DNA from 4 places in the Lysinibacillus sp. COL-1 genome. Region 1 is predicted to be linked to each of the others. Evidence: riboswitches for the same ligand, from Rfam matches in the RefSeq annotation. Region 1 holds a riboswitch; each other region holds the start of a gene.
The links. A riboswitch is a leader RNA that binds a small molecule or an ion and turns the genes downstream of it on or off. The one in region 1 is predicted to bind thiamine pyrophosphate.
Positions count from the first base shown of each region.

Region 1 (8,293 bases):
ATTGCAGCAACGGTGGCTGACAAGTCAGGCTAGTATTTTAGCGGAACAGCTAAAGGAAGGGGAGCCCTGCCCTGTTTGTGGCAGTATGACTCACGAGAAAACACATAAAGAGCAACTGGAAGTTATTGAACTTGCTCAAGTGGAAACGTTAAGAGTGAAGGCTTCTTCAGACGAGCGTATGTATCTAGAGAAGGCAGCACTTTTGTCATCTACGCAACAGCTTCTTCAAGATACATATCAGCAGCTAGAAGCACAGCATATTAAACAAGAAGACCAAGCACAGCTCATCGCTACTTTACACAAGACAGAGCAAGAGATTGCGAGCTTAAAAGTTGTCCATCATCAACTAGCAGATATGCGATTAAAGCTAAAGCATCAACGTGATAGAATAGAGCAGCTTAGAAATAAAAAGATGGAATTAGAGCAATATTTAGCTGAGCACATGAAAGAATGGACAAGATTACAAGCGGTTGTAGAAGAACAGCTCAAGCAGATGCCAGCCAATTTACCAACATTACAGCAATTAAAGCAACAACTTACGGATGTTAGTAAACAGAAAATGGATTTGCAAAAAACATGGCAAGAGAGTCAAGAAAATTTGCATGTCGTAAAAGAAGAGACAAGTAATGCAAAACTAACTGTAGAAATCGCCAAACAATCTTTTGAGGAATTACAACTCAAAATGAATGAAAAGCGGCAGCAATTTTCAGCAAGCATGCAGGAAATCGGCTTTGACAGCTATGAGGAATACGCAGCTGCCAAACGGAGTGCGAGCCAATTGGAGGCACTTCGCAAAGTATGCAGTGACTATGCTTTACAGGTACACACCCTGAAAATCCAAATAACTGAAGGGGCTATGTATCTTCAAGGGAAAGAGAAGCAAGATTTAGTGGTGATGGAAGCAAAAGTAGAACAACTTCGTACGGCGTATGAGGAAGCATTTAAACGTTTGCAACAGATGAATGGTTTTGCACAAGCATGCCAAGACTTTATAAAAAAAGTAGAAGAAACAGCGAGAGAGCTTCAGTTACTTGAACAAGAAGCTGGTCGAGTAAAGGAACTCTATGGATTATTAAACGGACAAAATTCGAAAAAGCTGTCCTTTGAGCGATACATTCAAATTAATTACTTAGACCAAATTACCGATGCCGCTAATATTCGTCTTTATCACTTATCAAATGGTCAATTTGAGCTTAGACGTTCTGATAGACTAGAAAAGCATGCGAAGCAAAGTGGGCTTGGGCTTGATGTATATGATGCCTATACGGATCAATTACGTGATGTGAAAACATTATCCGGTGGCGAAAAATTTAATGCTTCCTTAAGTCTTGCTTTAGGAATGGCAGATGTCATTCAAAGCTTCCAAGGGAATATTCATATTGAAACCATGTTTATTGATGAGGGCTTTGGCTCGCTTGATGAGGAATCTTTGAATAAAGCAATTGATACATTAATTGCTTTACAGGATTCTGGTCGTATGATTGGCGTGATTTCTCATGTGCCTGAATTAAAATCAGCGATGCCAGCGGTCTTACATGTAGAAAAAACATTGAATGGACATAGTCAAACCCACTTTGAAGTGAAATAAATAAAAGGCGTATTTCCAAAACAAGGGAATACGCCTGCTGTTTATTTTTTTCGAGGGGTGGCTGTAGGTGTTGTCCCTTTTTTTGCAGCCATTACTTTTTTCACGATAGGAATAACAATAGGTGCTAATTTTACGGCGGTTTTCACAACATTTGATACTTTCATTCAAAAACAGCTCCTTTTACAATTACTACTACCTGTTTCGCTTAAAAATGAAACATTAACGAATAACACGAACAGCTTGAATAATATTCCATATTACAATTCCTAGTGAGACGATGGCATAAATGGCAAACGAAACGAACCAAATAATCAACATCGTATTATTGCCGGACGTTGGATCCAAATTAAATGTAGAAAAAACAAAGACAATAAAGAACAGAATGCCGAAAACAAAAGGAATTAAATGAGAGATAAGTGCACGAATTGAATGTCTTTTTACGTCACTATCTTTCGTAATAATGTACACAATTAATGGGACGATAAAAGGGGCGAAGAAAATACTTAAATAACTAAAGGCAGATAAAATTTTTTGGTTCTCCATAGTTGTACCTCCTTTTTTAATATTTACGCATGAAAAACAGCAAAGTTTCAAAAAAATAATATATGGAAGAGGTTGTAATCCTTCTATCCTTTGCGTACAATGAGAATGTTCAAATAAATTCAGATGTAACGACCACAAGGGGAGCTGATGATGTCAGCTGAGACTGGGCACGTAATGCCTTGACTCTTTGAACCTGTAAGTTAACGCTTGCGTAGGGATGTGGATAGAAACCGACACTAGTACGATGTGAGGCTCTGTCCTGGCATCGTTTTTTCATTCTTGAGGGAATAAAAAGGTGTCAGAAAGAGACATATCAGCGCATTTCTATTCCTGCTCTTGTATCCTACATCGGAACAAAGGAGAGAATATATATGGACAAAAAAAGACTATTAATGCTTGTGGAGATTGCGATATTTGCAGCAATCGCTCTTGTGCTTGATCAGGTTTCCTTTAAAGTATGGGCACAAGGTGGTTCTGTTAGTCTAGTCATGGTACCTATTATGTTAATAGCATTTCGCTGGGGCTTAGTAGCTGGGCTAACAACTGGATTACTCGTAGGTGTAATGCAAACCATGTTTGGTGCTACGATTGTGCACTGGCTACAAGGATTCCTTGATTATGGTGTTGCTTTCACAGTTGTAGGATTAGCGGCGGTTGTGCGTGGACCCGTGTTGGCGGCTGCCAAAAATGCCAACAAAACAAAAATGGCACTTTACATTATATTAGGTACGGTGCTTGCGGGCTTCTTACGATATGCAGCCCACACGATGGCTGGCGCTGTATTTTTTGCAGAATATGCTGGCGATCAAAATGCATGGATCTATTCCATCATCTATAATGGTACATATATGCTACCAGCAACTATTTTAACGGCAATTGTAGGCGTTCTTTTATTCACAGCTGCTCCACAATTAATGCAAAGAAAAGCATAAAACATGCCCCTCACATTTGTGAAGGGGCTTTTTTGTCGCAAATAACTCTTTGCGCACTTCGCAAAGTAAGGAAGCATACAATATTTAAAGCGTTTATCGTTATACGCATAACAAGTTATGTTATATTAAAGTATAGATATTAGATGAAAGGGACGTTATACATGATTGTAAAAACGCAAGAAGAGATTGAAGCTTTTAAAAAAATAGGACGCATTTGTGCTGAAATTCGTGAAGCGATGAAAGCTGCCACAAAACCAGGTGTTACAACATTGGAGCTAGATGAAATTGCTGGCCGTATGTTTGCAGAGGCTGGCGCGATATCTGGTCCAAAGGGAGAATATGATTTCCCAGGGTATACATGTATTAGTGTCAATGAAGAAGTGGCGCATGGTATCCCCGGAAAACGTGTTATTCAAGAAGGGGATATTGTAAATATCGATGTTTCTGGTTCATTAAATGGTTACTTTGCTGACACTGGTATTTCATTTGTGGTTGGTGATGGCTATGAGGACAAAGAAAAGCTATGTCGCGTTGCCAAAAGCGCCTTTGATCGAGCAATGACAAAGGTAAAGGCTGGGTCTAAATTAAATCAAATTGGTAAGGCAGTTGAACGTGAGGCGAATGCTAATGGCTTAACTGTTATTATGAATTTAACTGGTCATGGCTTAGGTCAATCTTTACATGATGAGCCGAATCACATTTTAAATTACTATGATGCATGGGATTCTACAATTATGAAAGAAGGTATGGTGCTTGCGGTTGAGCCGTTTATCTCAGCGAAGGCAGAGCATATTGTAGAAGCTGGTGATGGTTGGACATTCATTACACCTGATAAATCACTTGTAGCTCAAATTGAACATTCAGTCATTGTAACAAAAGATAAACCGATTATCCTAACATCATTAGACGAAGACTAGAATGCAATGAAATGAAAAATCCTGCTTACCAATTTATTTTTGGTAGGCAGGATTTTTTTTAATAAATAAAATACCAACAAAGAGAACACCGCATAAAAAGAAGGCGGCTGTAGTGACAAGTAGCTCATCAAAACCATTATGTAAGGCGATTCCTATATAAGCCCAAATAAAAACACTAGGAAACAAAATATCAAAGTGATGGAAACGGATATGTAGCGCAAGTGCTCCACCTAATGTCAGCAAAATTACTGCCCAAAGAGGCGTACTAAGACCAAAGCCGTTCCAACCATAAGCCGTTAACGTAAAACTGATATTTGTAATAAAAATAAATGTCATCCATGCAAAATAAATGGAGAAAGGAATACGACCTGACATTGCTTTGTCATGAAGAGGGTACGTATTATACAACATAAATAAATACAAGACTAAGAGTAATGTAATGCCAAGTGAAACAATAAATAACTCATGATGCCATACGTATATCATCAATGCTTGCAATATATTTATGCAGCTAAAAAGCGCAGACTGTTTCATAGTTGTCTTTCTGATATTCATAACTAACCAATAACCGAGTAAAAAATAAATAAGAATCCAAATTACATGACTTACACTAACTGGTGCAAATACTACAGAAAAGCGATTAGCGATTTCTAGCATAGATTGACCGTTGATATTCACGAAAAAGGATGAAAAGGTTAGGATGAGTGAGACAAGATAAGAAATTGTCATCAAGATAAACCGAGGCATGTTTTCCTCTCCCTTCGTGTTAGATTTTATAGGGAAAAGACAAATAAGTATAGTGCTGTCACTATTTTTATTATAACGGAAACTTTCAACAATGTATCGTGTTGTTTTGCTCGTAATATCTACAATTTACCATCTCAATAGGCATCCATATATTTCTTTAGTACAATAAGAATATCCAACCAAAAGGAGTGAAGTTTCATGGCACAAAATTTGAAAAACCTAGACCTATCCATTGAACTAGATAAAAAGATGTATAAAAAGAAATTAAAAGTACTCCAATATGAAATGTTAAATGCACAGCAGTTTTTACTAAAAAACAAAATAGGTTTAATCTTAGTATTTGAAGGAATGGATGCTGCTGGTAAAGGTGGCGCGATCAAACGATTGATTGAACGTGTAGATCCGCGCGGTTATGTGGTACACCCTATCTCAGCTCCACAGCCACATGAATTACGCTATAACTATTTACAAAGATTCTGGAGAAAACTACCGCAGCATGGACAAATCGCTATTTTCGACCGCTCATGGTATGGACGTGTACTAGTAGAGCGTATCGAAGGCTTTGCAACAAAGGATGAATGGTCTCGTGCGTATGAAGAAATTAATAATTTCGAGAAAATTTTAACTGCGGGAGATTACATAATTATTAAGTTCTGGCTACATGTTTCAGATGAAGAGCAATTAAAACGCTTTAAAGAACGTGAAGAAAACCCTTATAAATCTTGGAAGCTAACAGACGAGGATTGGCGGAATCGAGAAAAATCACCACAATATATTGAAGCGGCGAATGCAATGTTTGACAAGACAGATAAAAAGGATGCTCCATGGATTTTAGTTGCTGGAGACGATAAAAAACATGCGCGTGTTCAGGTGCTTCAAGAAACAATTGCACATATTGAACGTGAGGCTCAAAAACGTGGTCTTCATCTAACAAATGTATTAGCTAATGGACAGCTAGAGGATGCTGATTCATCCAGTTTAGAAATAATAAATGAGAAAAAGCAAGAACAAAAAACAAAATAATAAAATGGTGCTGCTGTAACAATAAGACATGAGCTGTTTTAGTTGTAGCAGCATCTTTTTTTACATACAATGAAATAAAACTAGGGTTTACAATCATTAGATTGTAGCCAATGTGAACAGAGAATGAGAAATGTACTGATATTTATTGGAAGGCTAGTGTGGAGAAATGGTGCTTAAAATTTGGAATTTATTAAGAAAAAAGGGTGGGAATGTGGTAACGATAAAGGGGGAAAAATGCTACATCCGCACATTCCAAGAAAAAGATGCACGAAGTTTATCGGGTCTCGTAAGCCGCAATAAATACTTTTGGTCTGTATACGAGCCACTACAAAAACCTGAATATTATACAGTTGATGCTCAATATAAAAAAATTCAAGAGAGTCTCTATTTAATGGAGTCAAAACGAGAATTTACTTTTGGTATTTTTGAGCATGGAACAAATAATCTAATAGGGCATATTGCACTTTATGCTGTAAAACGCTTACCGTACTCAAGTGCATTTGTTGGCTATGCGATGGATGAAATCTATGTAGGCAAGGGAATCGTCACAGAGGCTGTAAATATGGTGGTGAGATTCGCATTCGATCAAATTGGTTTACACCGTGTAGAGGCATATGTCTCTACACAAAATAACCCCTCTATGCGCGTATTAGAGAAGGCTGGATTTCAACAAGAGGGTCTGCTAAGGAGGCTACTGTATATTAATGGCCGATGGGTAGATCACTATATGTATGCGCGTTTAGAGGATGAATAGAAAAACAAGTGCCTATCCTTCACGAGAGATGGGCACTTGTTTTTTATTAGCTATTATTTGCTACCGTCTTCAATTAAATCAAGATGACCTGTATTCGGATCAATGATTAAACCATGAACAGGAACGTCTTTCACCATTAATGGGTGATTACGAATCGTATCGACACTTTTCTTAACACTTGTTGCTACGTCACCGAAACCACGTAAAAATTCTTTTAAATCAAAACCAGAATATTCCAACATTTTGATTGTTTCTGGATCAATACCCCTTGTCACCATTTCACTAAGCATAGCATCAGGGTCAACTGCACTCATTCCGCAGTCATAATGTCCAACGACATACACTTCATCAGCTTGTAGGCCATAGACAGCCACTAATAAACTACGCATAACTGCACCGAAAGGATGGCTCACTAATGCGCCAGCACTTTTCACTATTTTTACATCGCCATTCCGCAAATTCATAGCTTTTGGTAAAAGCTCTACAAGACGAGTATCCATACAAGATAAAACAACAATACGTTTATCAGGATATTTTGTAGTGATGAATGGTTCATATTTCTTTTCTTGTACAAACTCTTTATTAAACTCTAAAATATCTTGTAACATTGTCATGAATATTGCTCCCTTCCTTACAAAAATATTTTAGAGCAAAACGTTCAATATGCAAACAATAAAGACTTTTTTCAGATAATTTTTACAATAAAGAAGCAGTTTCCTACGCTTTAATAGATGAAAATAACTTGTAAGTGATAAAAAAACAGCTACCATTGCAGTAGCTGTTTTTTTATACATTAATATTCTTCGTTTGGCTTTGGATCTACAGTTACTGAAGACTTGCTATCTAAACCAACTTGTAGGTAGTGGATGAAGAATCCCGTTGAAATTAATAAAACTGCTGAAAAGCCAAGAACAGTTGTAATGAACATTATTAGAGCTCCTCTCTACTTAAATGATCTACTAAACTTCCCTAAAACAATTATACAATAGGTTACTAGGAAAATCTAAGGATAATTTATGACAACCTTAACATACTTAGCCTAGAATACTATTAGTAGGAATGGATTATTTAGATTGCCCAATTTCCATCGCGGAATATTGGGTCTATTTGATCATCATGAGTAATTCCATCTATATTCATCTTATCCGATCCAATCATAAAGTCTACATGTGTCAAGCTTTGGTTAAGACCATGTGCACTTAATTCCTCAGAAGTCATTTCTTTACCACCCTCAATGCAAAATGCGTAGGCACTGCCAATGGCTAAATGATTCGAGGCATTTTCATCGAATAATGTATTGTAAAATAATAAATTAGATTGTGAAATAGGTGATTGATGTGGAACTAATGCTATTTCACCAAGATAATGAGCACCCCCATCTGTTTCAATAAGGGAAGCTAAAATTTCTTGTCCTTGCTCTGCCTTCACGTCAATGATACGACCATCCTTAAATGTTAAAGTGAAATGATCGATAATATTGCCTCCGTAGCTTAATGGCTTAGTACTGGAAACATACCCATTAACACCTGTTTTTAAAGGGGCTGTAAAAATTTCTTCTGTAGGCATATTGGCCATAAATGCTTGGCCCTGTGTATTAATACTACTGCCACCTGTCCACACATGATGTGTAGGTAACTCAATAGTTAGGTCAGTGCCTGGAGCAGTATAGTGGAGCGACTTATATTGCTTCCCATTTAAATAATCAGCTTTGCTATGTAATTCCTGATCGTGAGCATGCCAAGCTTCTATAGAATGTTCAACGTCAATACGTGTCGCTGCAAAGATGGCT
Region 1 covers NZ_JCAWSJ010000003.1:499,463-507,755, forward strand. The annotation lists gene AC6BKE_RS06765 (AAA family ATPase) at 1-1,588, shown strand, start outside; gene yxzF (small protein YxzF) at 1,630-1,752, opposite strand; gene AC6BKE_RS06775 (magnetosome magnetite crystal formation protein family) at 1,808-2,131, opposite strand; TPP riboswitch at 2,259-2,366, shown strand; gene thiT (energy-coupled thiamine transporter ThiT) at 2,503-3,063, shown strand; gene map (type I methionyl aminopeptidase) at 3,225-3,980, shown strand; gene AC6BKE_RS06790 (TspO-related membrane protein) at 4,014-4,727, opposite strand; gene AC6BKE_RS06795 (polyphosphate kinase 2 family protein) at 4,926-5,750, shown strand; gene AC6BKE_RS06800 (GNAT family N-acetyltransferase) at 5,917-6,504, shown strand; gene AC6BKE_RS06805 (beta-class carbonic anhydrase) at 6,558-7,118, opposite strand; gene AC6BKE_RS06810 (hypothetical protein) at 7,298-7,432, opposite strand; gene AC6BKE_RS06815 (aminopeptidase) at 7,573-8,293, opposite strand, start outside.

Region 2 (8,293 bases), on a different contig from region 1:
ATTTAATGTTACAGGTGATAGGTCATTCGCTAATACCGTAAAATCTGGAGCTTGATCGCCCACCTTTACTTCATTTCCTACTAGTGTTACTGGACCATTTTTAAATGTTACTTGTGCCATATAAACGCCTCCTTATTTCATATGTACATAATATTACTAAATGAAGGGAATTAATTGCAACTAAGATAGCTTACTTTAGAAGAACTAGCTTAGAAATAGGAAAGACTGTCTCGAATTAGGAGACAGCCTTTTGTTTATTGTTCATTTTTTTCCTCTAGCTTGGCTAGTTCTATTTTTTCCTCTTGCACAGTCGTTTCTATCTGCTCTTGCTGTTTTGGCAAAGCGGCTGGTGCTGGATCCTTTTCAACAAAGACTTTTTCGTGCACCACTGCTGTATCTGCAAAATAATCATGTAACCCTTGATTTTCTGGTAAAATGACTACCAAAATATACAGAGGCATAAAAATATTATTGATAATGCGGCCAATCCAATCACGGAATAACACATCTGACCAAGTAAGCTTATCATGCTTTAATGAAATAACACGTAAGCCAAAAACCATTTTTCCAAGTGTTTGCCCAAAGAACTTTGTCATCAGTACAAAATAGCTATAATAGAGGATCGCTGTGATGATTGAAATCGGTGCATACCAAACAGATTCTGATAAGGACCAATCCATTAGATAAAAGATAGGATTGATAAGTATTCCAACTACAGCAGAAATAATGAATCCATCTAATAAAAATGCCCAAAACCGAATCCAAAAACCAGCCGTTTTTAAAGCATAGTTTTTATGCTTTATTGACTCATCTGGAGCGTTCATAAGAAAGCCATTTTCCATAGAGGGTGAACCTTGCATAACAAATTCATTGTTTGTCATTGTACTCCCTCCTTAGTATTCCCCGTATAAATACATCATTTTCGGTGCACTGTAGTCGGTCATAATTTTCATTAGCATTTTTTCTTCTGCAGATGGACCAAACATGGAGCCAATTTTCATCCCAACGTATGATTGCCAGCCTCCCATATCGTACGCATACTCAAATAAAGCAGCATCTTCCAGTCCATAATCTGCACGTAGAGCAGCGATGGCTGCTTCTTCATCACCAATTTCATCGATTAAACCTGCTTCAAGCGCTTTTGTGCCACCAAGAATACGACCATCTGCAACCTTCTTCACTTCTGCTTCAGACATATTACGTCCCTGCTCTACAATGTCTACAAATTCTTCATACGTTTCATTAATCATATCCTGCATCATTGCACGTTCTTCTGGTGTCACTTCACGCATTGGGCTTAGCATATCCTTATGCTCCCCTGATTTAAACGTTTCAAATTTAACACCTACTTTTTCAGCCAATGCTTGGTAGTTAATGGATTGCATAATGACGCCAATTGAGCCTGTTATTGTATCACGATGGGCAAAGATTTTATCTGCAGGTGCTGAAATATAATAACCACCTGATGCTGCCATCGAATCCATCGATACATAAATTGGAATTTGTCGTTCTTCTTTAATTTTTAGCAGCTTTTTATAGATTTCTGCAGATTCTTTCACACCACCACCTGGTGAATTGACGCTTAAAACAACGCCCTGTATCGAATCATCATACAAAATATTATCCAATTGCTCTAAGAAAAATGTATGATCATAGGCAACTGGTTGCCATAATGTACTTGAGCCGATATCTTGAATCGCTCCATCTACCTTTAAATAAGCAATTCGCTTATCAAAATTGTCCCCTTCAATGACATTTTCATATACATCTAAATTATTCCCAGCCATCAAACTATCAAAATTACCTAGGAAATCTGCTTTAAATAGGGCAAAAATGGTATTAATTCCTAATGAAAATAGTAAAAGAACACCTGCGACTACTAAAGCAACCCACCTTTTTACATTCATGTCTTTCCGCCTCCTCAACACGTAATACGAATGACTTGCTTATTTGTTTCATTTTTTTGCAATAATATGCAAAAAGCTTGTTGCTATTTATTTCCTCATATTACCTTACCTAAAAAAATAAAAAAAATCAAAGTCCATACCTTTGCATGAACTTTGATTTTCGACATTATTTCCTAGGAAATGATGATGAATGCCATTGCTTTGTTTCTTGTTGTCGTAATTCAACTCGTCGAATTTTTCCAGAGGATGTTTTGGGTAGCTCTTCGACAAATTCAATAGCACGTGGATATTTATATGGGGCAGTCAATGATTTCACATGACTTTGAAGTGTTTGAATAAGTGTTTCATCACCAATTTCACCATTACGAAGAACAATAAATGCCTTTACAATATTTCCTCGAACTTTATCTGGACTGGCAATGACAGCAGCTTCTTTCACAGTTGGATGCTTCATCAAAGCATCCTCTACTTCAAAGGGACCAATTGTATAACCCGAGGAGATAATGACATCATCTCCTCGACCCTCAAACCAAAAGTAGCCATCTTCATCTTTGTAGGCACGATCTCCTGTTATATACCAATCACCACGGAATTGTAAATTTGTACGTTCAGGATCATTTAAATATTTTTTAAAGAGAGCTGGTGTTTCACGATGAACAGCAATATCACCCACCTCTCCCACTGCAACAGGATTGCCGAAATCGTTAATAATATTAACGGTGTTGCCAGGAGTAGGTTTTCCCATTGAGCCAACTCGCGCCTCCATCCCTACCATTGTACCAACAAGTAATGTATTTTCCGTTTGACCATAGCCATCTCGCACTTGTAAATGGAATGTTTCTGAAAATACGTTGATAACCTCACTATTTAACGGTTCACCTGCTGATACAGCTTGGCGAATTGCATGTAAATCATATGCGTGTAAATTTTCAAGTGATGCCATAAAACGATATTCAGTTGGTGTACAGCATAATACATTGATTTTGAATTTTTCAAGCATTGCCAAATAGGAAGCAGCATCAAATTTACCTTTGTAAACAAATGCAGTAGCACCACTGCCTAATGTAGCGAGAAAGGGACTCCATATCCATTTTTGCCATCCAGGTGCTGCTGTTGCCCAAACAATATCATTTTCTTGTACACCTAACCAATGTGGTGCTGTTGTTCGTAAATGAGCATAGCCCCAGCTGTGTGTATGTACCGCTGCCTTCGGGTTACCTGTTGTGCCGCTTGTATAGGCTAAAAATGCATTATCAGTACTTTTTGTCGGGGTCGGATTTATGTAAGTTGTAGGTTGATGGTGCATTTTTTCTAGTAAAGGCTGCCAAGGCTCATGTGCTTTCCCTATGACAAATTGCTGTATGCCCTGTAAATTTCCAACTTCATCAAATTGTTCAATATAGGGCTCATAGGCAACAACCCCTTTAGCATTGGCGTGATGAATGCGATACTCAATATCTTTTGTTCTTAACATTTCTGAGCTTGGAATGATGGTTAAACCTGCTTTTAATGCTGCAATATAAACAATATATGCTTCCACTGAGCGTGGTACCATCACTAAAATCACATCACCCTTCGTTAAACCTTGTAAGGTGAAAACATGTGCTGCTTGATTCGCTTTTTCCATCAAATGTGCATATGTAATAAATTGTACAGCTTGATTTTCTTCATAAATAATTAAAGCATTTTTCGTTGCATCCTGAGCATATTTTTCAATTTCCTCTGTTATGTTATACCATTCTGGTGCAACTAAATCTTGTCTTTTCATGGCAGATGCCCCCTTTTGCTATGACACATTATAAAACTCCTTTTTCAGTATTTTCAATGGTTTGCGCTTAATTTAGGTAAAGTCATGACAACTATCATACCTAGCTATATGGCATCAGTCACGTTTTGTCGATAGGAAAACTAGCTATTGAATACAAATGAAAAGTATGGTACATTTTGGTCAACTAAAAGCAAAATTGCAGGGGGACTCGAAAGAGTTGAGAAGGTAAAACCTGACCCTTTGAACCTGTTAGTTAATACTGACGTAGGGAGCAACAGACATCGATTTTTTCAGATGAAAGGCTCTTTTTCGTGTATTTTCACATAAAAAGAGCCTTTTTGCATGCTTACGTCCATCCACAAAGGAGGACTAAAATTAAAATGATATTTCAAACAATTCGTCAACAGCAACCACTTATTCATTGCATCACAAACTATGTGGTGGCAAATTTCCAAGCAAATGGTTTATTAGCATTAGGTGCTTCGCCCGTTATGGCTGACGATAGCCAAGAGGTTGAGGAAATGGTAGCAATGGCACAAGCATTATTAATTAATATCGGGACACTCAATACTCGCACCAAAAACGCCATGCTGTTAGCAGGAAAAAAAGCTAATGCACTTGGCATTCCAGTTATATTAGATCCAGTTGGGGCAGGGGCTACAACTTATCGCAAGGAAACCGTTCAATACTTACTTGAAAACATACAATTTGCCGTAATTCGCTGTAATATCGGTGAGCTTGCGGCTATAGCCAATGTAGATTGGCAACAGAAAGGTGTAGATAGTGGTCATGGCTCCATGTCACTGGAGACGGAAGCATTACTAGTGGCACAACGATATAATTGTATCGTTATTGTAACAGGTGAACGTGATCTTATAACAAATGGTGAGCATAGCCAGTGGATAGCTGGTGGCCACCCACAAATGACAGAGGTCACTGGTACTGGCTGTTTACTTAGTGCGCTTTGTGGTGCTGCCTATGTCGCAGGTAACAAGCCATACAACCAATTAGCAGAAACACTCACTTACTATAAAAAGGCAGCAGTACTAGCTTCTGCATTCACTGCAGATATCGGTGATTTTCAAATAGCTTTGCTTAATGCTATACATCGTTTATCAAAGGATGGTGAAGCATCATGCATATTGTAACGACGATTGCTGGATCAGATAGTGGTGGCGGTGCTGGTATACAGGCTGATTTAAAAACATTTCAGGAATTAGAGGTGTTCGGCACTTCCGTTATTACAGCTTTAACTGCACAAAATACAACAGGCGTGACAGGTGTTTTCCCCATTGACATTTCGTTTGTGGAAAAACAATTTCAAGCGTTAGTCGAAGATTTTCCGATTGCTGCAATGAAAACAGGCATGCTTTATTCCTCTGGTATTATCCAAGCCATCGCACGCATGATCGGTGAATTAAACATACCACTAATTGTGGATCCCGTGATGATTGCAAAAGGTGGAGAAAGCTTATTACAGCAAGAAGCTATTGAGGCGTTACGCTCATCTTTACTACCACTAGCTACGATTGTTACGCCAAATATACCCGAAGCAGAGGCTCTCACGGGGAGAACCATTCGCCATTTTGAGGATATGAAACAAGTGGCTCAAAGCTTTTTACAGCTAGGTGTACAATGCGTCATTGTAAAGGGTGGGCATTTAGCAGAACCACTTTATGCCATTGATTATGTATTTTTCAAAAATGGACAATCTTTTTCGATGCAGTCTCCACGAATCCAAACCAAAAATACACATGGTACTGGCTGTACATTTTCAGCAGCACTCACTGCTTTTCTTGGACGAGGTTTAGCGATGGAAGAGGCTATTATAGAAGCTAAAAAATTTATTCAATTAGCGATTATGCATGATTTAGCCATCGGCAACGGGCACGGACCTACAAATCATTTCGCTTATCAACAGCATAAGGAAGCCTGTGAGGTAATTATTCATGAAACGTGAGGATTTACAGCTTTATTTTATTATGGGGACAGGCAATGTTTTTCAACAAAATCCCATCCATCTCCTCGAAAAGGCATTGCAAGCTGGCATTACGATGTTTCAATTTCGCGAGAAAGGGTCTCTTGCCTTAACTGGATTAGCCTATGAACAATTTGCACGCCAATGTCAAAAACTTTGTCAGCAGTATAATGTACCGTTTATCGTTAACGATGATATAGAGCTCGCTTTGCGAATTGGTGCCGATGGCGTTCATATTGGACAAGATGATTTAGATGTTGAAATAGCACGTAAAAAAATCAGGAACATGATACTTGGTGTTTCTGTACATTCACAGGAAGAATTACAAACAGCTATAGACCATCATGCTGATTATGTAGGAATTGGTCCAATCTTTGCAACAACATCTAAAAGTGATGCACAACCACCATGCGGTACAAATTTTTTACAGCAAGCTCATCATCTTTATCCTGAATTACCGATTGTAGCGATTGGTGGGATTACTTGTACAAATGCACATTCTGTTTTTCAAGCAGGTGCTGATGGTGTTGCCGTTATTTCTGCTATCTGTGAAAGTCAAGACATTGCACACACTGTATCTACATTTACGTCATTATCTCGCATAAAAAAATGATCTATAAACAAACTAAAACCAGTGCCTTTTACGGTCACTGGTTTTAAGTTTATAAATGCTTAGTCAGCATTTATTGGTTGTTTGGCATACCTTTTAATTGAGATTCTGCCATTTGTACAAGACGTTTAGTGATTTCACCACCAACGGAACCGTTAGCACGAGCTGAAGCTTCAGCTCCTAATTGAACACCAAATTCTTGTGCAATTTCGTATTTCATTTGATCTAGTGCTTGTTGTACACCAGGTACTGCAAGCTTGTTTGAACTGCGGTTGTTGTTTGAAGTCATGTGTCTCACCTCCTTGTGAATATAGAATGTGCGATATTCGATTTTTAATACGAAAATTTTAAAGGTAAATTGTACCTCTAATGGCATCTAGCCAGTAATATAAAAAAGCCGTCTCAAAATGGACTTTGAGACGGCTTTGAATCCTTATAATAGTTCTGCAAACTTATCTTGTTGTTGCTCTTCTTTCTTAGGGAAAATATAGACCTCTCGATTTTTTACTGCTCGCTCGATTAGCTCATCAAAATCAGAGAAGCTTTCATAATGCTCGACCTTTTCAAGCTTCGGCTTTGTTTTTGGACTTGTAGGTGTAAAAATCGTACAGCAATCTTCAAATGGCTGAATAGATGTTTCGTATGTGCCGATTTTTTCTGCAATATCAATGATTTCGAGTTTATCTGATGAAATTAACGGACGCAAAATAGGTGTATTCGTTACAGCATTAATCGCTGTTAAACTTTCAAGCGTTTGACTCGCTACCTGCCCAAGACTTTCACCTGTTACAATGGCAAGTGCCCCAATTTCCTCACGCACCTGATCAGCTACTTTCAACATCATACGGCGTGTTGTTGTCATCGATACATTAGAAGGCACTTTCTCTTTAATAAGAACTTGTATTTCAGTAAATGGAATGACATGTAAACGAATACTAGCACCAAATTTCGTTAGTTCATTGGCAAGTACCTTTACTTTTTCTAATGAATTTTCGCTTGTATATGGTGGACTAAAGAAGTGAATCGCTTCTAATCGCACGCCTCGCTTCATCATTAAATAACCTGCAACAGGGCTATCAATACCACCAGATAACATTAATAAAGATTTTCCATTAGACCCTACAGGCATTCCACCTGCGCCAGGAATAACTTGTGCCATCATATATGTTGCATCATGACGAACTTCTACACGTAGTTCAATATCAGGCTGCTTCACTTTGACTGATAAATTTTGAAATTGCGGTAAAACATAGCCACCAATCTCACGTTGGATGGCATGAGATTCTAAAGGAAATGTTTTATCGGTACGTTTCACTTCTACTTTAAATGTATGCTGCTCATCTTTAAATGTCTCCATTATAGTGATGGCAAGTTTCTTCATACTTTCTATATCTTTTTCACATGCAGCCACAGGGCTAAAAGATTGAATACCAAAAATTTTAGGTAAGCCTGTTACAAGTGCCTGCATTTGTGTTTCGTTTTCTATAGCAATAAACATACGATCACGCTCTGTACGAATATGCAGCTGTCCTAGATCGGCAAAAGCATGACGAATATTTTCACGTAAGCGACGGATAAAATCCATTTTGTTGCGACCTTTTGTAGAAAGCTCACCATATCGAATTAAAATTTCTTTCCAAATCATTACTTAATTTCTCCTTTGAGTTCCAGCATGACTTCTGCTAGTACTTGTTTAAACTTTTCTATATCTTGTGCTGTGTTATGCGCACCAAAGCTCATACGAATTACACCTTTTTTATAATGCTCATCAAGGTGCAGAGCCTCGACAACATGGCTTGTTTTCGTTTGCTTCGATGAACAAGCACTTGATGTTGACACAATGATGCCACGTTTTTGCATAGCATTAATAATGACTTCCCCTTTTAAATCACGAACACTGAACGATAAAATATGTGCAGCTCCTTGTGGAGTCGATAAAATATGCACTGCCTCTCCGTATCCTTTTAGTTGCGTACGAATTTCATCTTGCCATTGACGGTATTTCATTGCACGGTCATTCAATGTTTCTA
Region 2 covers NZ_JCAWSJ010000004.1:3,293,634-3,301,926, forward strand. The annotation lists gene tpx (thiol peroxidase) at 1-120, opposite strand, end outside; gene AC6BKE_RS24480 (RDD family protein) at 255-881, opposite strand; gene sppA (signal peptide peptidase SppA) at 894-1,907, opposite strand; gene mbcS (acyl-CoA synthetase MbcS) at 2,074-3,675, opposite strand; TPP riboswitch at 3,866-3,963, shown strand; gene thiM (hydroxyethylthiazole kinase) at 4,056-4,823, shown strand; gene thiD (bifunctional hydroxymethylpyrimidine kinase/phosphomethylpyrimidine kinase) at 4,811-5,635, shown strand; gene thiE (thiamine phosphate synthase) at 5,625-6,266, shown strand; gene AC6BKE_RS24510 (alpha/beta-type small acid-soluble spore protein) at 6,337-6,552, opposite strand; gene thiI (tRNA uracil 4-sulfurtransferase ThiI) at 6,697-7,908, opposite strand; gene AC6BKE_RS24520 (cysteine desulfurase family protein) at 7,908-8,293, opposite strand, start outside.
Region 2: it holds a riboswitch for thiamine pyrophosphate, as region 1 does, so the genes downstream of both, thiM (hydroxyethylthiazole kinase) here and thiT (energy-coupled thiamine transporter ThiT) in region 1, are expected to answer to the same signal.

Region 3 (8,293 bases), on a different contig from region 1:
CGCTTTGGCGTTCGAAAATTACAATTGAAAGTGGAAGATGGACTGCAACATGCGATCTTTCAACAATTATTAAAAGCACATTGGATTAGGTGAGGTGAGCCGTATTGGGCTTTAGTCAAATTATATTTAGCTGGACGGCCATCATCCCGGTCATTGTCCTACTCTATTATTTCTTTCGTAAAAAATATACTGATCAAACTGTCTCTTCGACTCTATTTTGGTCTGAAATTATGCAGGAAACCCGTGTATCACCTTATTTAAAGCATTTACAAAAAAATGCCTTACTATATTTACAGCTGCTAGCCTTACTGCTACTTGTATTGGCGCTGATGAATCCATATGTGAAAAAATCAACCATTGTGGGTGCGCAAACGATATTTATTGTTGATACATCAGCCACGATGCTAGCAGGAAAAGATTCATCAACCTTTGACACACATAAGCAAGAAATGTTGACATTGATGGAAGAGTTGAATAGGCGACCTGTTACATTGATTACAACAGGTGCCGCTCCAAAAGCCGTTTTGCAGCAAGAAACAAATATGAATGACATTGAAAAAGCGATTAAAGATTTACAAGTATCCTATGAAACGGCTGAAATGACGAAGGCACTGGATGTTGCACAGGCATTTGTGGGTGATACACCGACTTCTATCTATGTTTTTACAGATACGCTTGATAAAAAGCAATTACCAATGGATAAAGATTCAGTGAAATGGCTAGTTAGAGGTGCTGCAAAAAACTTAACAAATATTGCCATTACACGCTTTGCTGCAACGACAGATGGTCAGATTACGATGGCACTTGTACAGCTCCATAATGATACAACTGCTGAACAAAAGGTGACATTAGCGATACAAAATGCAGAGGGTGAAAAGCTGGTAGCAGAACGTGTCGTTGTGCCTCCAAATGAAGCCATTACGAAAACCTTCAAAGATTTACCCTTAGCAAAATCGATGACAGCTATTATTGATGCAAAGGATGATTATGCCGTAGACAATCAACAAACCGTCTTACTACAAACGACTACTTCAAAAATTGTTGTTGATCAGGGTATGCATCAGTTGATACAAAAAGGTTTTCAAAGTGTCAGTAGCGGCGTGAAAATCGTTCCGTCTTTACAAGTAGCTGACAATCAGGATGCAACTGTCATCACAAACCAAACGGCCTTATTGGAGAAGATGGAGAAACCGCTAGTATTATTTGGACGTGATGATGCCGAAAAAGTGGAAACAAGTGGTACAGTAAGTGCTAAAAGTGATGCATTATTTGCTTTTAGCGAACTAAAGGATATTTATGTTAGTGCTATTTATCCTGGATTTTCGGATTATGAAACCATTGCTTCTGTAGGAGATGAGCCGTTTATCCAACGCTCTCCTAAAGGGGATATCGTTGTTTTAGCGGATATTGCTGATACAGATTGGCCATTGCATCCATCATTCCCGCTATTTTTATGGAGTACTGAGCAACAGTTAACAGAATCAGTCGGTTCACTTGGTATTTTCACACCGAATGAACAGCGTGCAGTAGCCTTAGCGCAAGGAGACTGGAGTGTTTATTCGCAAGAAGATGAGTTTCTTTCTTCTATTACACAGGGCATGTTAATTGCACCAAAACAACCAGGTATTTATATGGTACGTTCAAATAATGAAGAAAAACAATTTATTGTGCAATTGCAAGCCCAGGAACGTGTTATTGAACAAGGAACAAGCTATACATTAGGCGACATTTCAGACAATGGGAAGGAAGAGGTATCGATGGCCTCCTTCGTACCTTGGTTAATTGTAATAGTTTTAATTTTGCTTGTTGCAGAGTGGGAGGTGCAACGACGTCGTGGATTTACGAATTGATACGCCATTAGTATTGTTGCTATTACTTCCATTGTTCTTGTATTTTGGATGGACTTATTTTCGAGAACGGCAGCGACTAAAAAAGAGTCATATTGTTGTGCTTGCTATTCGCATAGTAGCGATATGCTGTTTAGTTTTGGCACTTGCAGGGCCGTATTTATTATTACCGATAAAAGAAGAACAGATCGTGTATTTACTAGACCGATCTGCGTCTATGAATGGTACAGAAGATGAGATGGTTCAGTTTATACAGGAGAGCCTACAATCTAAAAAAGAACCCCAACTTGCAGGGATCTATTCTTTTTCTTCCACTTTACAAACAGAAGCCATTTTGTCTAAAGAATTAAAGGATGTACCGAAGCTTACAGAAATCAAAGCAACAGATCAAACGAATATTGAACAAAGTCTACAGCTTGCAACAGGCATTGTTGATCCAAAAAAAGCGACTCGCCTTGTATTATTAACAGATGGCAATGAGACAAAAGGAGATGCTTTAGAATTTGTCTCCAGATTGAAAGGTGCCAATATTAGTGTGGACGTTGTACCTTTTAGTCTACCAGTTGTCCATGATGTGTCGCTCAAAAGCTTTGTCTCTCCTCAGGTTGCTTATGTAGGAGAGCAGCAACAATTAGTAACAGAAATTCATGCAACAGCAGCAGGGCAAGGGGAGCTGTTATTATATGAAAATGATGAACTAATTCATCGCGAGGCAGTTGAGCTGACGGAAGGTACAAATGTGTTTACCTATAAACACGCAGCAACAGCTGAAGGACTTGTAAAATACGAAGCAGTTATTCAAGTTGGGCAGGATGCTATTTTTGAAAACAATAAATTAACAAGTGTCACAATGGTACAAAGTGAACCCCATTTACTCATCGTCAATGGCTATGAAACAGCTTCACCTATCGCGGCAGCACTTGGTAGTCAATCCATTGCCTATGATGTTGTCGATCCTAAAAGCCTACCAAATGAACTGTCCAGTTATTTACAATATAATGCGATCATTTTTGACAATGTGCCTGGTCATTTAGTTGGTGAGGCGAAAATGAGTGTGATTGAGCAAGCAGTCAAAAACTTTGGGGTTGGTTTCACGATGGTTGGTGGAGAAAATAGTTTTGGTTTAGGAGGCTATTTTAAAACGCCAATTGAAACGTTATTGCCTGTGGAGATGGAAATTAAGGGCAAGGAGCAATTACCTTCATTAGGGCTAGTCATAGTGCTGGATCGTTCTGGCAGTATGCATGGCTCGAAGCTAGAGCTAGCTAAGGAAGCAGCGGCACGTTCTGTTGAAATGCTACGAGATGAGGATACATTAGGCTTTATCGCCTTCGATGATCGTCCTTGGGAAATCATAGAAACCGCACCTCTTAAAAGTAAAGAAGAGGCAGTGGATACCATTCTATCAGTAACACCAGGAGGCGGAACAGAAATCTATAGTTCATTAGCTAAAGCCTATGAAAATCTCGCCGATTTAAAGCTTCAACGTAAACATATTATTCTTTTAACCGATGGGCAATCACAATCTGGGAATTATGAGGATTTAATTGCTGAGGGAAAAGAAAATGGTATCACTTTATCAACAGTAGCGATTGGACAAGATGCTGATGCTAACTTACTCGAAGCACTTAGTGATATGGGTAGTGGACGGTTCTATGATGTTATTGATGAACAAACCATTCCTTCTATTTTATCTCGTGAAACAGCTATGATTTCTCGTACCTATATTGAGGATAATCCGTTTTATCCAGCAATTTATAATGCCGCAGGATGGAATTCGCTATTTGCCAATGGCGTCCCTCAAATGAATGCTTATATTGGAACGACAGCTAAGCAAGGGACAACCGTAATTGCAGAAAGTGAGAAGGAAGATCCTGTGTTAGCACAATGGCAATATGGACTCGGTAAAACATTTGCTTTTACATCCGATTCAACGGGTAAATGGACAGGAGATTGGGCAAGATGGCAGGACTGGGGAACATTTTGGCAGACGCTTATTTCACAAATGTTGCCAAGCTATAATGATGTTGCCTATGATGTGAGATTAGAAGCTGATGGCTCCTTTATGATTACAGACCCTACAAATGAAGCCGCATTTTTAGACATTGTAGCGGTTAATGAAGCAGGGGAGGAGTTAGAAACTCAGTTAGAAACCATTTCAGCCTCCCAAGTTCGAGCTGTTGTACAGGCCGAACCTGGATTGATTTTCTTCCGTATAGCGGATGAGCAGCAGGCCATTTATCAGGCAGGCCTAAGTGTTCCTTATAGTGCTGAGTATGAACTGCTCCCTGTTAATGAAAAACTGGTTGAAGAGTTAACAAATCAAACAGGGGGAGCCGTTTTAAAAGAACCACAAGATGTGTTCCGTGACTTTACAACCAAAGGAGCGGATCGACAAAACATTGCCACATGGCTTCTTTTAGCAAGTATGCTTCTATTCTTTATGGATATTACCATAAGACGTTTTGGGTGGAGTTTCCTAACAAAAACGAATAAAAAAGAGCAGCCAATTGAGGAGAAACCTGTACAAGCAGAAGACACGAACGTAGCCCAGCTATTAAAGGGTATGAAAAAACGATCATAATAGAGTGAAGGCAGTGCAAAATCATTCCATTTTGCACTGCTTTTTTGAATGCTTTGAGGTTTTAAAAAAGGGTGCAAAGGTGATTGACACAGTGCCGCTTTCGAAAAGTGCTTCTCGGGGGAGAGACGCTCATAAAGAAACGAACCCCGCTCAAAGACTAGAAAAGGAATCTTCTCGCACATCTTAAAGAATTTCCAAAATCAAAAAGCACTCAGCACCACTCAATAAAGCGAAGAATTAAAACTCTTTACTAGTACCGATTTTCGCAAAGTGCTAGCTACCATAACACCTAAGATGGCCCCGATGGTACTTGATGTTAAAAAGGCTGGCATGAAGAATAATGCGGCTACGGATGTCTCCATAAGCAATTTTGCATAGGGTACGGCAATAAGTGAAGCTAAAATACCAGTGCCAAAAACTTCGCCGAATCCTGCTAGCCATGATTTTCTACTGTATTTGTAGGCAAGGGCCGCACACAATGCTCCAATGACGCTACCAGGAATCGCTAAAAGAGAGCCTGTACCAGTAAAGATACGAATGATGGCTGTCACAAAGGCAACTAGAACTGTTGGCACGGGTCCTAGTATAATAGCTCCTATTACGTTAACAGCATGCTGAACGGGGTAGGCGCGTGCGATGCCTGTTGGTATGGATACAAAGATAGATCCTGCTACAGCAATCGCTACTAATAAAGCCATGATTGTCATTTTACGAATTGACATAAGGTTCACTCCTCTTGAATAAAATCATGAGGGAAATTAAAAGGCCGCTTCCTTTAAACAATAGGAAGCGGCCTTGCATAGACAATGATAATAGCAAGTAGCGCCACTTCCCTCCGCTAGTATGAACTAGATCAGGTTCAAAGGGTCCGTACATCATCATATACGTCTCAGCCTTTTAAAGGCTCCCCTAGTGGTAAATATCATTCAATTTTATTAACCAACATTACTGTAACATAATGTTAAAAATAGTCAATGATTTTTCTGACTATTTCGTATCAGGATGCATTAGATGAGGTGCTTTTTTCAATGTCCAGATGAGTGCAAGGAAGAAGCAGGCTAATAATATGATAGATCCGAAAATATATGGACTGTTCATATTCCAGTCAAATAGTAAACCTGCTAAGGCTGGTCCAATCATATTGCCAAGGCTCATGTAAGCATTATTCAAGCCCGCAGCAAACCCTTGTTCTTTCTCTGCAAGCTTTGAAATTAGTGTATTTACAGCAGGACGAATTAGTGTTGTTGCTGTAGAGAAAATAGTTGCTACAACTAATATAAGAGCGAAGCCAGATACAAACAATATTAAGAAAATAGCAACAGATGCAATAAATAAATTGACTAACACAACTTTCATTTCACCAAAGCGATTAAAAAGTGGTGTAATCACAAACATTTGTACAACTACCCCAAAAGCACCACCGACAACTAAAATAATCGCAATATCTACGGGTGTGTAATTAAACTTTTCTGTCACAAATAATGACAAGGTTGTTTGGAAGTTGGCAATTCCGAACGAGAACACGAGCATGATAATGAGCATAACGAAATAAGGCATATGTATGGAACGAGCCATTTGCTTCGCCAGATTTTCTTGCTTTTGCTTGTCATGTGAAGTGTTTGGTTTAGTAGATGGTAATAAAAAGTAAGATAAAACAGATGCAAGTATGGCAGCAACTCCTGCCGTGAAAAATGGAAAATGTAAACTAACCTTTGCTAAGAAACCACCTATTCCTGGCCCTATCATAAAGCCCAGTGACATAGCAGCACCCAACATACTCATACCTTTTCCACGTTCCTCGTAGGTAGTAACGTCAGCTACAAATGCCATAATAGGAGGTGCAACAAATGCGGAACCTAGACCGCCTAAAAAGCGTGCTAAAAATAGCATCCAGACGTCTGTGGCTAGGCCAAAACCGATTTGTGCAAGACCTGTCACAATAAGACCGAAAATAATTAAATTTTTCCGACCATACTGATCCGAAAGATTCCCAGCAATTGGAGAAAATACGAATTGAGCTAAGGCGAACGTTGCAATTAGCATACCTAGAACTTGTCCTGCTGCACCAAAAATTTTTAAATACTCTGGCATGACAGGAATAATAATTCCAATACTCCCCATTGCGATAAACATATTAAACATTAAAATATATAAAGCCGCCTTATTGGACTTCTGCTGGGTCATCGAATGAACCCCCTTTTTATAATCAAATATACTAAAGTCTATCATAAGATATCCTATCATCATATCGGTTGAAAGTCTGAAATGAAACATACCTGCTAGTGCAGCAATACCAATCCACGATGTAGAAAACAATAAACAGACAATAGGTGAAGTGCTGCCAAAAGCAGGAAGATAATAGAGAAAGATCTATCGACAAAATAAAAATTCATCGATAGACCTTTATATGCTTTAACGAATACTCATTTTAAATTCTAAAAACAATTCATTATATTTCCCTAAATAGTCTGGTCCTAAATTTTTGTAAACTTCTAATGTATCGCGTTGTTCTTCAGAAGGATAGTAGCGTTCATCAGAAACAACTTCTTCATCCATTAAGTCCATAGCAGCGATATTAGGCGTAGAGTAGCCTACATAATCGGCATTTTGTGCACCCGATTCAGCACTTAGCATGAAATTGATAAAGGCATGGGCACCGTCGATATTTTTCGATGTTTTAGGGATGACCATATTATCGAACCATAAATTCGAGCCTTCCTCAGGTACAGCAAAGTCTAGCTCCTCATTTTCATACATCATATCTGCTGCTTGCCCAGACCAAGTAAGGGCTACAGTGGCCTCATTGTTGATCATTAATGGTGTAATTTCATCTCCAATGATGGCTTTTACATTTGGTGCAAGTGTGATTAATTTATCAGTAGCCTCACGTAGTTCCTGATTGTCTAGTGAATTCAAGGAATATCCGAGACTGTTTAAGCCCATTCCAATGACTTCACGAGCACCATCCACTAAAAAGACTTTTCGTTTTAAGGATGGATCCCATAAATCATCCCAAGAAGAGAAATCTAAATCTCCCACAAGGCTTGGATTGTAGACAATGCCTACTGTTCCCCAGAAATAAGGGACCGAATATTTATTGTCATCATCGAATGGTAAATCTAAAAAGTAAGGATCGATATTTTTAAAATTAGGGATTTTTGTTTTATCTAAAGGAATCAATAAATTTTCTTCCTTCATTTTTTCTATCATATACTCAGATGGAACGGCAATATCATATGCTGTTCCACCTTGTTGAATTTTGGTCATCATCGCTTCATTGGAATCAAATGTCTCGTAGATGACATGAATGCCTGTTTCTTTTTCAAATTGTTTCAGCAAGTCAGGATCAATATATTCTCCCCAGTTAAAGATTGTTAACGTGTCTTTTCCACTTTTACCGCCGCCTGCACTTAAGGCGTCAGCCGCATAGAATAAAAGGGCTGAAACAACAAGGATGGCGATGGTAGCTTGAATTAATGACTTCATCGTTGTCCCTCCATTCTTTTACTCGTACGACTTGTAATGAAATAATAACCAACAACGACTAACACCGTAACAAAGAATACCAAACCAGAAATAGCATTAACCGTTAAAGAAATACCTGCACGGGCCATGGAGTAGATTTCTACAGATAATGTGCTGAAGCCATTACCCGTTACGAAAAATGTCACGGCAAAATCATCTAAAGAATACGTAAGGGCAAGGAAGAAGCCCGCAAAAATCCCTGGTTGAATATAAGGAAGAATGACACGCATCATAATATCCTTTTTCGTAGCCCCTAAATCTAATGCTGCATCGATTAAGGATTTATTCATTTCTAGTAGTTTAGGTAAAACCATTAGAACAACAATCGGTACACTAA
Region 3 covers NZ_JCAWSJ010000004.1:629,723-638,015, forward strand. The annotation lists gene AC6BKE_RS11250 (DUF58 domain-containing protein) at 1-93, shown strand, start outside; gene AC6BKE_RS11255 (vWA domain-containing protein) at 105-1,850, shown strand; gene AC6BKE_RS11260 (VWA domain-containing protein) at 1,834-4,431, shown strand; gene thiW (energy coupling factor transporter S component ThiW) at 4,653-5,153, opposite strand; TPP riboswitch at 5,245-5,352, opposite strand; gene AC6BKE_RS11270 (MFS transporter) at 5,419-6,615, opposite strand; gene AC6BKE_RS11275 (ABC transporter substrate-binding protein) at 6,844-7,917, opposite strand; gene AC6BKE_RS11280 (ABC transporter permease) at 7,914-8,293, opposite strand, start outside.
Region 3: it holds a riboswitch for thiamine pyrophosphate, as region 1 does, so the genes downstream of both, thiW (energy coupling factor transporter S component ThiW) here and thiT (energy-coupled thiamine transporter ThiT) in region 1, are expected to answer to the same signal.

Region 4 (8,293 bases), on a different contig from region 1:
CGACAGATATTCCCCCGCATGCGCTAGATGAAGTGCTAGATGCTGTGTTAATGCGCTTAGACAAGCCGAACGTGACAGTAGATGAATTGATGACTGTGATTAAAGGGCCGGATTTCCCGACAGGTGGGATTATCCAAGGGGTAGATGGCATCAAAAAGGCTTATGAAACAGGTCGAGGTAAAATCATTGTCCGTGCGCAAGCCGTAGTAGAACCGATCAAGGGTGGCAAAGAGCAAATTGTCATCACGGAATTACCATATGATGTGAATAAAGCGAATCTTGTGAAAAAAATTGATGAGCAACGTGTAGATAAACGTTTAGAGGGTATTGCGGAAATCCGAGATGAATCAGACCGTACAGGCTTACGTGTTGTAATTGAGCTGAAAAAGGATGTTCCGGGAAAAGGAATCTTACAATACCTATTTAAAACAACAGATTTACAGGTAGCTTATAATTTTAATATGATTGCTATTCATAATCGTCGTCCAACGATGATGACATTGCCATTATTGCTAGATGCCTATATTGCGCATCAAAAAGAAGTGGTGACGAACCGTTCGATTTATGATTTACAAAAGGCAAAGGATCGTTCTCATATTGTAGAAGGGTTAATTAAAGCACTCTCCATTTTAGATGAAGTGATTGCGACAATCCGTTCTTCTAACGATAAGAAGGATGCGAAGCTTAATTTACAAGCGAAGTTTGATTTTACAGAGGTACAAGCCGAGGCGATCGTTAGCTTACAATTATATCGTTTAACGAATACAGACATTACAGAGCTTCGTCAAGAGCAAGACGAGTTAAATAAGTTGATTGCGAAGCTAGAAGGAATTTTACAAAGTGAAGCCAAGCTTGTACGTGTCATTAAACAAGAGTTACTAGAGATTAAGAAACGCTTCACAGAGCCACGTCGCTCGAAAATTGAGCAGGAAATAGAAGAAATTAAAATTACGCTAGATGTCCTTGTGCCAAGTGAAGAGGTTGTGGTGACGGTGACAAAGGATGGCTATATTAAACGTACATCCACACGTTCACATGCCGCTTCCAATGGTCAGGATTTTGCGATGAAGGATTCGGATTACTTATTGTATGAAGCAACCTTAAATACACAGCATCATCTGTTACTGTTCACAAATCGAGGCAATTATATTTACCAGCCTGTTCATGAGCTACCTGATATTCGCTGGAAGGATCTTGGACAGCATATTTCAAGTATTGTGCCAACAGGGGAAGATGAGTCTATTATTGCAGTGTATGGCTTTGAAACATTCGAGCAGCCAAATACGTATATTTTAACAGCTACAAAAGATGGTCAAATTAAACGCTCCCCACTGGCAGATTATGCGGTGACGCGTTATTCGAAGCCAATAAAAACAATGAATGTTAAAGCGGGCGATGCGATGATCTATGCATCGTTTGTGACAGATGATGTGGAACTGATGTTAACAACGGATACAGCCTATGCGATTCGTTTCCCACTGGAAGAATTACCAGTTACAGGGGTGAAAACAGGCGGTGTCAAAGGCATCACGCTAAAGGATGGAGAAGCCTTAGTCGGTGTCAATGTGCTACAGCCTGATGCTACACAATATGTGGTAATCGTCACACAGCGTGGAGCCGTGAAGAAAATGAATGTTGCAGAAGTTGAAGTGGCAAGTCGTGCAAAACGTGGTCTAAAAGTATTAACAGAATTAAAAGCAAATCCTCACCGTATTGTGGCAGTTATTCAAGCAACGAATGAGGAGCAAATAGTGATTGAAACGGAAAAAGGTGTACAAGAGCTCATTGATGTCCAAACATTGACGCGTGCTGATCGCCATTCCAACGGTTCGTTTAAAGTGGATATTGCAACAGATGGGGCCATTTCCCATGTTTTAACGGCTAAAAAAGAACAGAAACTAAGCTAATGATAAGCCCAGTCTCTTAGGAGTGCTGGGTTTTTTTACGAGAGCAGTCGTTAGTCAAAAATAGCATCTTGTCATTTTAGCGTAACTATGGGTATAATAATCAACGAAAAGTTCATAGCACAAGAATGTAGGGGGGCTAGTAGTTGCTAGCTGAGATTGTGTCCGATAGACGCTGACCCTTTGAACCTGATTTGGCTCGTACCAGCGTAGGGAACATCTATTCAAAAAAGCAAAGTTTTGAAGATTGATTGCAATACGTCTGGGAGGAATCCTAGGCGTTTTTTTATGTTTTCAAGCAATATCTTGCCAAACGCATACGCTTTCTTTCTGGTGACAACATTCAATCATGAACACTTTCACATTATCAACTAGGAGGACTTCGCATGAAAAAATGGTTATTTATTCTAGTGGCTGCACTTTTAACGTTAGTGGGCTGTAGTGACAAGGAGGACAAGCAGGCTACTGATCAGCTGAAAAAAGTATCAGTGGTCTTAGATTGGACACCAAATACAAATCATACAGGACTGTATGTCGCAAAAAAACTCGGTTATTTTGAGGAGCAGGGCTTAGATGTTGACATTATTATGCCTGGGGAGGCAGGAGCCGATCAGCTTGTTGCTTCTGGCAAGGCAGAGTTTGGTGTGAGCTATCAGGAAGGGATTACACAGGCTCGTGTGCAAGATGTGCCTCTTGTCTCCATTGCTGCTATTATTCAACATAATACATCTGGCTTTGCTTCTATTGCATCAAAAGGTATTACATCACCAAAGGATTTCGAAGGTAAAACCTATGGCGGTTGGGGGGCTCCACTAGAGCAAGCTGTCCTACAATCATTGATGCAAACAGAAAAGGCAGACATTCATAAACTAGATATCGTCAATGCAGGAGATTTAGATTTTTTCACGATGATGCAAAAGGATATTGATTTTGCTTGGATTTATTACGCGTGGACAGGTATTGAAGCTGAGCTACGGGGTGAAAAGATTAATATGCTGTACTTAACAGATTATAGTGATCAGCTGGACTATTATACACCTGTTCTAGCTACAAATGAAAAAATGATCCAGGACAATCCTGACCTAGTTCAAGCGTTTGTGGCGGCTGCATCGAAGGGCTATGAATACGCCATAGCACATCCAAGTGAGGCGGCTGATATTTTAATAGAAGCGGCTCCCGATTTAGATCAAGCGTTAGTGCATAAAAGTCAGGAATGGCTAGCCGATAAATATCAGGATGATGCCAAGCAATGGGGAGAGCAAAAGCTTTCTGTATGGGAAAACTATGCAAAATGGATGTCTAGCAACAACGTGTTAGAGGGCGAATTTAATGCGAAACAAGCCTTTACAAATGATTTCTTACCTAAAAAGGAGGCCAAATAAGATGGCGAATTCATTAATCAGTGTTCAAATCATTCCAAAAACAGAGAAATTTGAGGATGTTATACCGTATGTCGATGCGGCGATTGCTGTGATAGATGCTGCTGGTGTGAAATATGAGGTACATCCGTTGGAAACGACGATGGAAGGTGAGCTGTCAATGTTGCTGCAAATCATTGAAAAAATGAATGACAAGATGATTGAGCTTGGTGCTATCAATGTCATTACACAAGTGAAAATATTATATCAGCCAACTGGTATAACAATGGATACATTAACGGAGAAATACCAGTAATGAAACAAGCTTTGCAAAAGGGAAGGACGATTATTTTTATCGCCTTCCTCTTATTCGTGTGGGAGCTCATTGTGCATGTGGCTGAAGTTCCTCATTGGTTATTACCTGCACCAAGTCGTATTTTGTTGGAAGCTTTTAAAGCCTATCAAACCTTTTTACCACATGCTTGGGCTACGATGCAATTAGCCTTATTAGGACTTGCCATTGGTATTGCCTGTGGATTAATGGTGGCGATTGTCTTGCATCGATTTACATTTATTCGGGAGTTGTTTTATCCGATTTTAATTATGTCGCAAAATATCCCTATTCTTGTCTTAGCGCCATTGCTCATTATTTGGTTTGGCTTTGGTTTATTACCAAAGCTCATCATTATTTGCCTCGTGTGCTTTTTCCCCATTGTTATTGCGGCAATGGACGGATTTCGGCAAACAGCACCTGAGTTAAAGCATTATTTTGCCATGGTTGGTGCTACAAAGGCGCAAACTTTTTGGAAGCTTGAATGGCCTCATGCATACCCAACGATTTTTTCAGGTGTAAAAATTGCTGCGACGTATAGTGTGATGGGCGCTGTTATTGCGGAGTGGCTTGGTGCAAAAAAAGGAATAGGCGTTTATATGACCTTAGCACAGTCCTCGTTCCGCACTGATCGTGTATTCGTAGCCATTTTTGCGATTGTTTTATTAAGCTTACTGTTGTTTAGCAGTATTCGCTTACTTGAAAAATTCATGGTGAAGGGGAGAGGCTATCATGCTCAGCATTCAAAACATCGCTAAATCCTTTGATACCCTGCAAGTTCTTGAAGATGTATCCTTTGACGTTAAAGATGGAGAGTTTGTGGCCATTGTTGGTCCCTCTGGCAGTGGTAAGAGTACCCTTTTTCAATTAATTGGTGGCGTTTCTGCGGTTGATCAAGGGTCCATTTTATTAAATGGGGAGGACATTCAACGAAAAAGAGGAACGATTGGTTATATGCCTCAGCAGCCTTGTCTACTACCTTGGCGCACGATTTTAGAGAATGTCACACTCGTAGAGGAATTACAGCATCAACCAAATGCTGAACGTGCTATAGAGTGGCTTGAAAAGGTGGGGCTTGGTTCATTTATCCATGCTTATCCAAACGAATTGTCAGGCGGCATGCAACAGCGTGTATCTTTTATACGTGCGATGGTCAGTGATAAGCCTATTTTATGCTTAGATGAACCATTTTCTGCGCTGGATGAATTCACCAGACTGGAAATGCAAGCGTGGCTATTATCCATCTGGGAAGCCTATCGTAAATCAATACTATTTGTCACGCATAGTATTGAGGAAGCACTCTTTTTAGCGGATCGGATCCTTGTTTTAAGCAAACGTCCTGCGACGGTTAAAAAGGAAATCATTGTGCCTTTTGAAAGACCCCGAAAAGAGGAAATTCGTCATTCAGCAGCGTTCACCGAGTTAAAGCAACAATTATTTATGTACTTACAAGAAGAAAAGGGTGATATGTTTGTTGATTGATGCTCATATTCATTTGGATCAGTATCGAGATGAGGAAATTCCAGCCTTACTTGAAGAGGTAGAGACGGTGATTGCGGTTAGCATGCAGTTGTCGTCCTGTAAAAGAACATTGCATTTATCGAATAACTATCAGCCAGTGAAAGCCGCTTTTGGCTTTCATCCAGAACAGCCTTTACCAAATCCAAGCGATGAGGAGGCATTATTTGATTGGATCCGTTCACATAAAGAACATATGGTAGCTGTTGGTGAGGTCGGTTTACCTTATTATTTAAGACAACAGCAAACGATAGATGACCGACTTTATGTGGCTCTATTAGAGCGTTTTATAGTCTTGGCAAAGGAATTGGATAAGCCAATAGTGTTACACGCTGTCTATGAGGATGCTAGCATCGTTTGTGATTTACTTGACAAACATCAGCTTCGCCAAGCACATTTTCATTGGTTTAAAGGGGATGAGGCTGTGGTGAAACGCATGATTCAGCATGGCTATTTTATTTCGATCACCCCTGATTGTTTGTATGAACAAGAAATTCAACAGTTGATACAAGCTTATCCCATTGAACTAATGATGGTGGAAACGGATGGTCCTTGGCCTTTTGAAGGACCGTTTACAAATAAGCGTACATCTCCGTGGATGATGCATTCGACCATTGAGGTCATAGCGTCCATCAAGGGGTTGTCGACACAGGAAGTGGCTCAAATTATCACGCAAAACACCAATGCCTTCTATCGGCTTTAAAAGAAAAAGCAGTATAGGGAACGTTAGTCGTCCTTATACTGCTTTTTATGTTTTGTGAAATCATGATCGAGTTTTTCATTCTTTGTTTTTGTTATGCGCTCGTGTGTACTGAAGGATATAGATTGACGGTTTTTTTCAACATCCTTGCCGACAGTTCGTTTAACATGCATCCGTTTCTTTTTAGCCCTTGATTGTGACATGAGCATAACCTCCAATCTTTTTCTCATTCTATAGTAGCGAATAGGGAAGAAAAAGTAAAACCTCGTAAGCGAGATGCTTACGAGGGTGTTGAGTGATTAGTGAGATACGTCCTGTACAGAAATACCTGTGTTTGCTTTAACGTCAACTTCACGATACTTCGCGTCATCCGTTTCTTTAGAAAGTAATGTACCGATGAAACCACCAAGGAAACCAAGTGGTACAGAGATTAAGGCTGGGTTCGTTAACATGATTAATGGTTCACCAACGAAAATCGCCTTACCTTCAACTGGATTCCATACGTTTGGTGAAATAGCAACTAACACTAATGCAGAAATTAAACCTGTTAACATCGCCGTTACAGCACCAGCTGTATTAAAGCGTTTCCAATAAATTGTATAGATAATAACTGGAAGGTTAGCAGATCCCGCAATACAGAATGCTAGAGATACTAAGAATGCAACGTTTAATGTTTGTGCGCCAAGTGCTAATAGGATAGAAATAACAGCGATTGTAATGGAACCAATGCGAGCTGCAAGAACTTGCTCTTTTTCTGTAATTTTACCCTTTTTGATAATTTGTCCATAAATATCATGAGATAGGGCAGATGCACCTGAAAGTACAAGGCCTGCTACTACCGCTAGGATTGTTGCGAAGGCTACCGCACAAACGAATGAGAATAGGATGTCTCCACCAAGTGCTTCTGCAAGCAGTGGGGCAGCCATGTTACCAGCAGCGTTTGCAGCGATAATATCTTCTTTCCCAACGAATGCTGCTGCACCGAAACCTAAGAAAATTGTTAGAACGTAGAAAATACCTACGATCCAAGTAGCCCAAATAACCGATGAACGAGCTGTTTTTGCGTCTTTTACTGTAAAGAAACGCATTAAAATATGTGGAAGACCCGCAGTACCCAATACTAAGGCAATTAACATAGAGATTGTATCAAGTCCATTTGTGTATTTTAGACCTGGATTTAAATAAGCAGCACCACTATCAGTAGCTGTTGTCATTTCTGTAAACATTGTCGAGATACTGAAGCCGAACTCTTTTAATACTAAGAACGAAATAATCACTGTACCAAGCATTAACAGACAAGCTTTGATGATTTGCACCCAAGATGTCGCTGTCATACCACCGAATAATACGTATGTTGTCATCATGAAACCTACGATTAACACGGCAATCCAGTAGTCGATTCCTAAAAGTAATTGAATAAGTGCTCCTGCACCAACTAGTTGTGCAATCATGTAGAATAAAACAATTGTAATCGTGCTTAAAGCAGCTGTTCCACGAACTTTTGCATTATTGAAGCGCGCTGTAATCATGTCAGCTAATGTAAATTTCCCAAGGTTACGTAATGGCTCAGCAACGATGTATAACACCACTAAGTAAGCTACTAAATAACCAATAGAGAAGAAGAATCCATCAAATCCAAATAATGCGACTGCACCAGCGATACCTAGGAAAGAGGCTGCTGATAAATAGTCTCCAGCGATAGCTAGTCCATTTTGCCAGCCTGTTAAGCCACCACCTGCCGTGTAGAAATCACTTGCGGAAGATGTACGTTTAGATGCCCACCATGTAATAACTAATGTTAAACCAACTATGGCTACGAAGAAGAATATGGCTGTAAAACTCATTCCGTTACTCATCGGCGGCCACCTCCGTTTTCGTATTCAGCGATAATCGCTTTTGCTTCTCTATCAAAGTTGTTTGCCTTAGCTACATATAAATGACATAACCCCCATGTCATGATGAATAGCCCCGCTGCATAGATCCACACCCAAGTAATTTCCCCAAATGCCTTTTGATGTAGAATTGTCGTGTACGATGTCAGAATTGGTAACAACATGTATGCCAATAAAAATATGACAGTTATAGACCAAAGAAAAGAATTTTTTCTGCGTACAAGAGATTTAAATGATTCTTGGTTTGCAATTGCATCATAGTCAATCACGATACCTTTTTTTGCCTGATTGTTCGCCATTAACATTCCCCATTTTGTGTATATTTTTTCTACCTCAAGACTTGATTTTGCTAGTTTAGTGAATTCACATTTTCATTTTATGAAACAGTTCACAAAATTGCAATACATTTCAGAAAAATTATGCAAAAAAAATTTTTCAGAAAATAGTCCTGAGAGAGAAAAAATGGCACAAACTCAAGAATATAGGGGGTTTTAGAAAATTCAGATAAATAAATAAAGCAAAGGGAAATCTAGATTCTTGACAAAAATAGAAGGGTAAATTTACAAGAAAATCTTTTTTTTTCAATTAAA
Region 4 covers NZ_JCAWSJ010000004.1:2,248,578-2,256,870, reverse strand. The annotation lists gene parC (DNA topoisomerase IV subunit A) at 1-1,907, shown strand, start outside; TPP riboswitch at 2,027-2,137, shown strand; gene AC6BKE_RS19475 (ABC transporter substrate-binding protein) at 2,291-3,286, shown strand; gene AC6BKE_RS19470 (thiamine-binding protein) at 3,288-3,578, shown strand; gene AC6BKE_RS19465 (ABC transporter permease) at 3,578-4,351, shown strand; gene AC6BKE_RS19460 (ABC transporter ATP-binding protein) at 4,326-5,075, shown strand; gene AC6BKE_RS19455 (TatD family hydrolase) at 5,065-5,814, shown strand; gene brfA (ribosome rescue factor BrfA) at 5,838-6,014, opposite strand; gene AC6BKE_RS19445 (solute symporter family protein) at 6,111-7,655, opposite strand; gene AC6BKE_RS19440 (DUF485 domain-containing protein) at 7,664-8,002, opposite strand.
Region 4: it holds a riboswitch for thiamine pyrophosphate, as region 1 does, so the genes downstream of both, AC6BKE_RS19475 (ABC transporter substrate-binding protein) here and thiT (energy-coupled thiamine transporter ThiT) in region 1, are expected to answer to the same signal.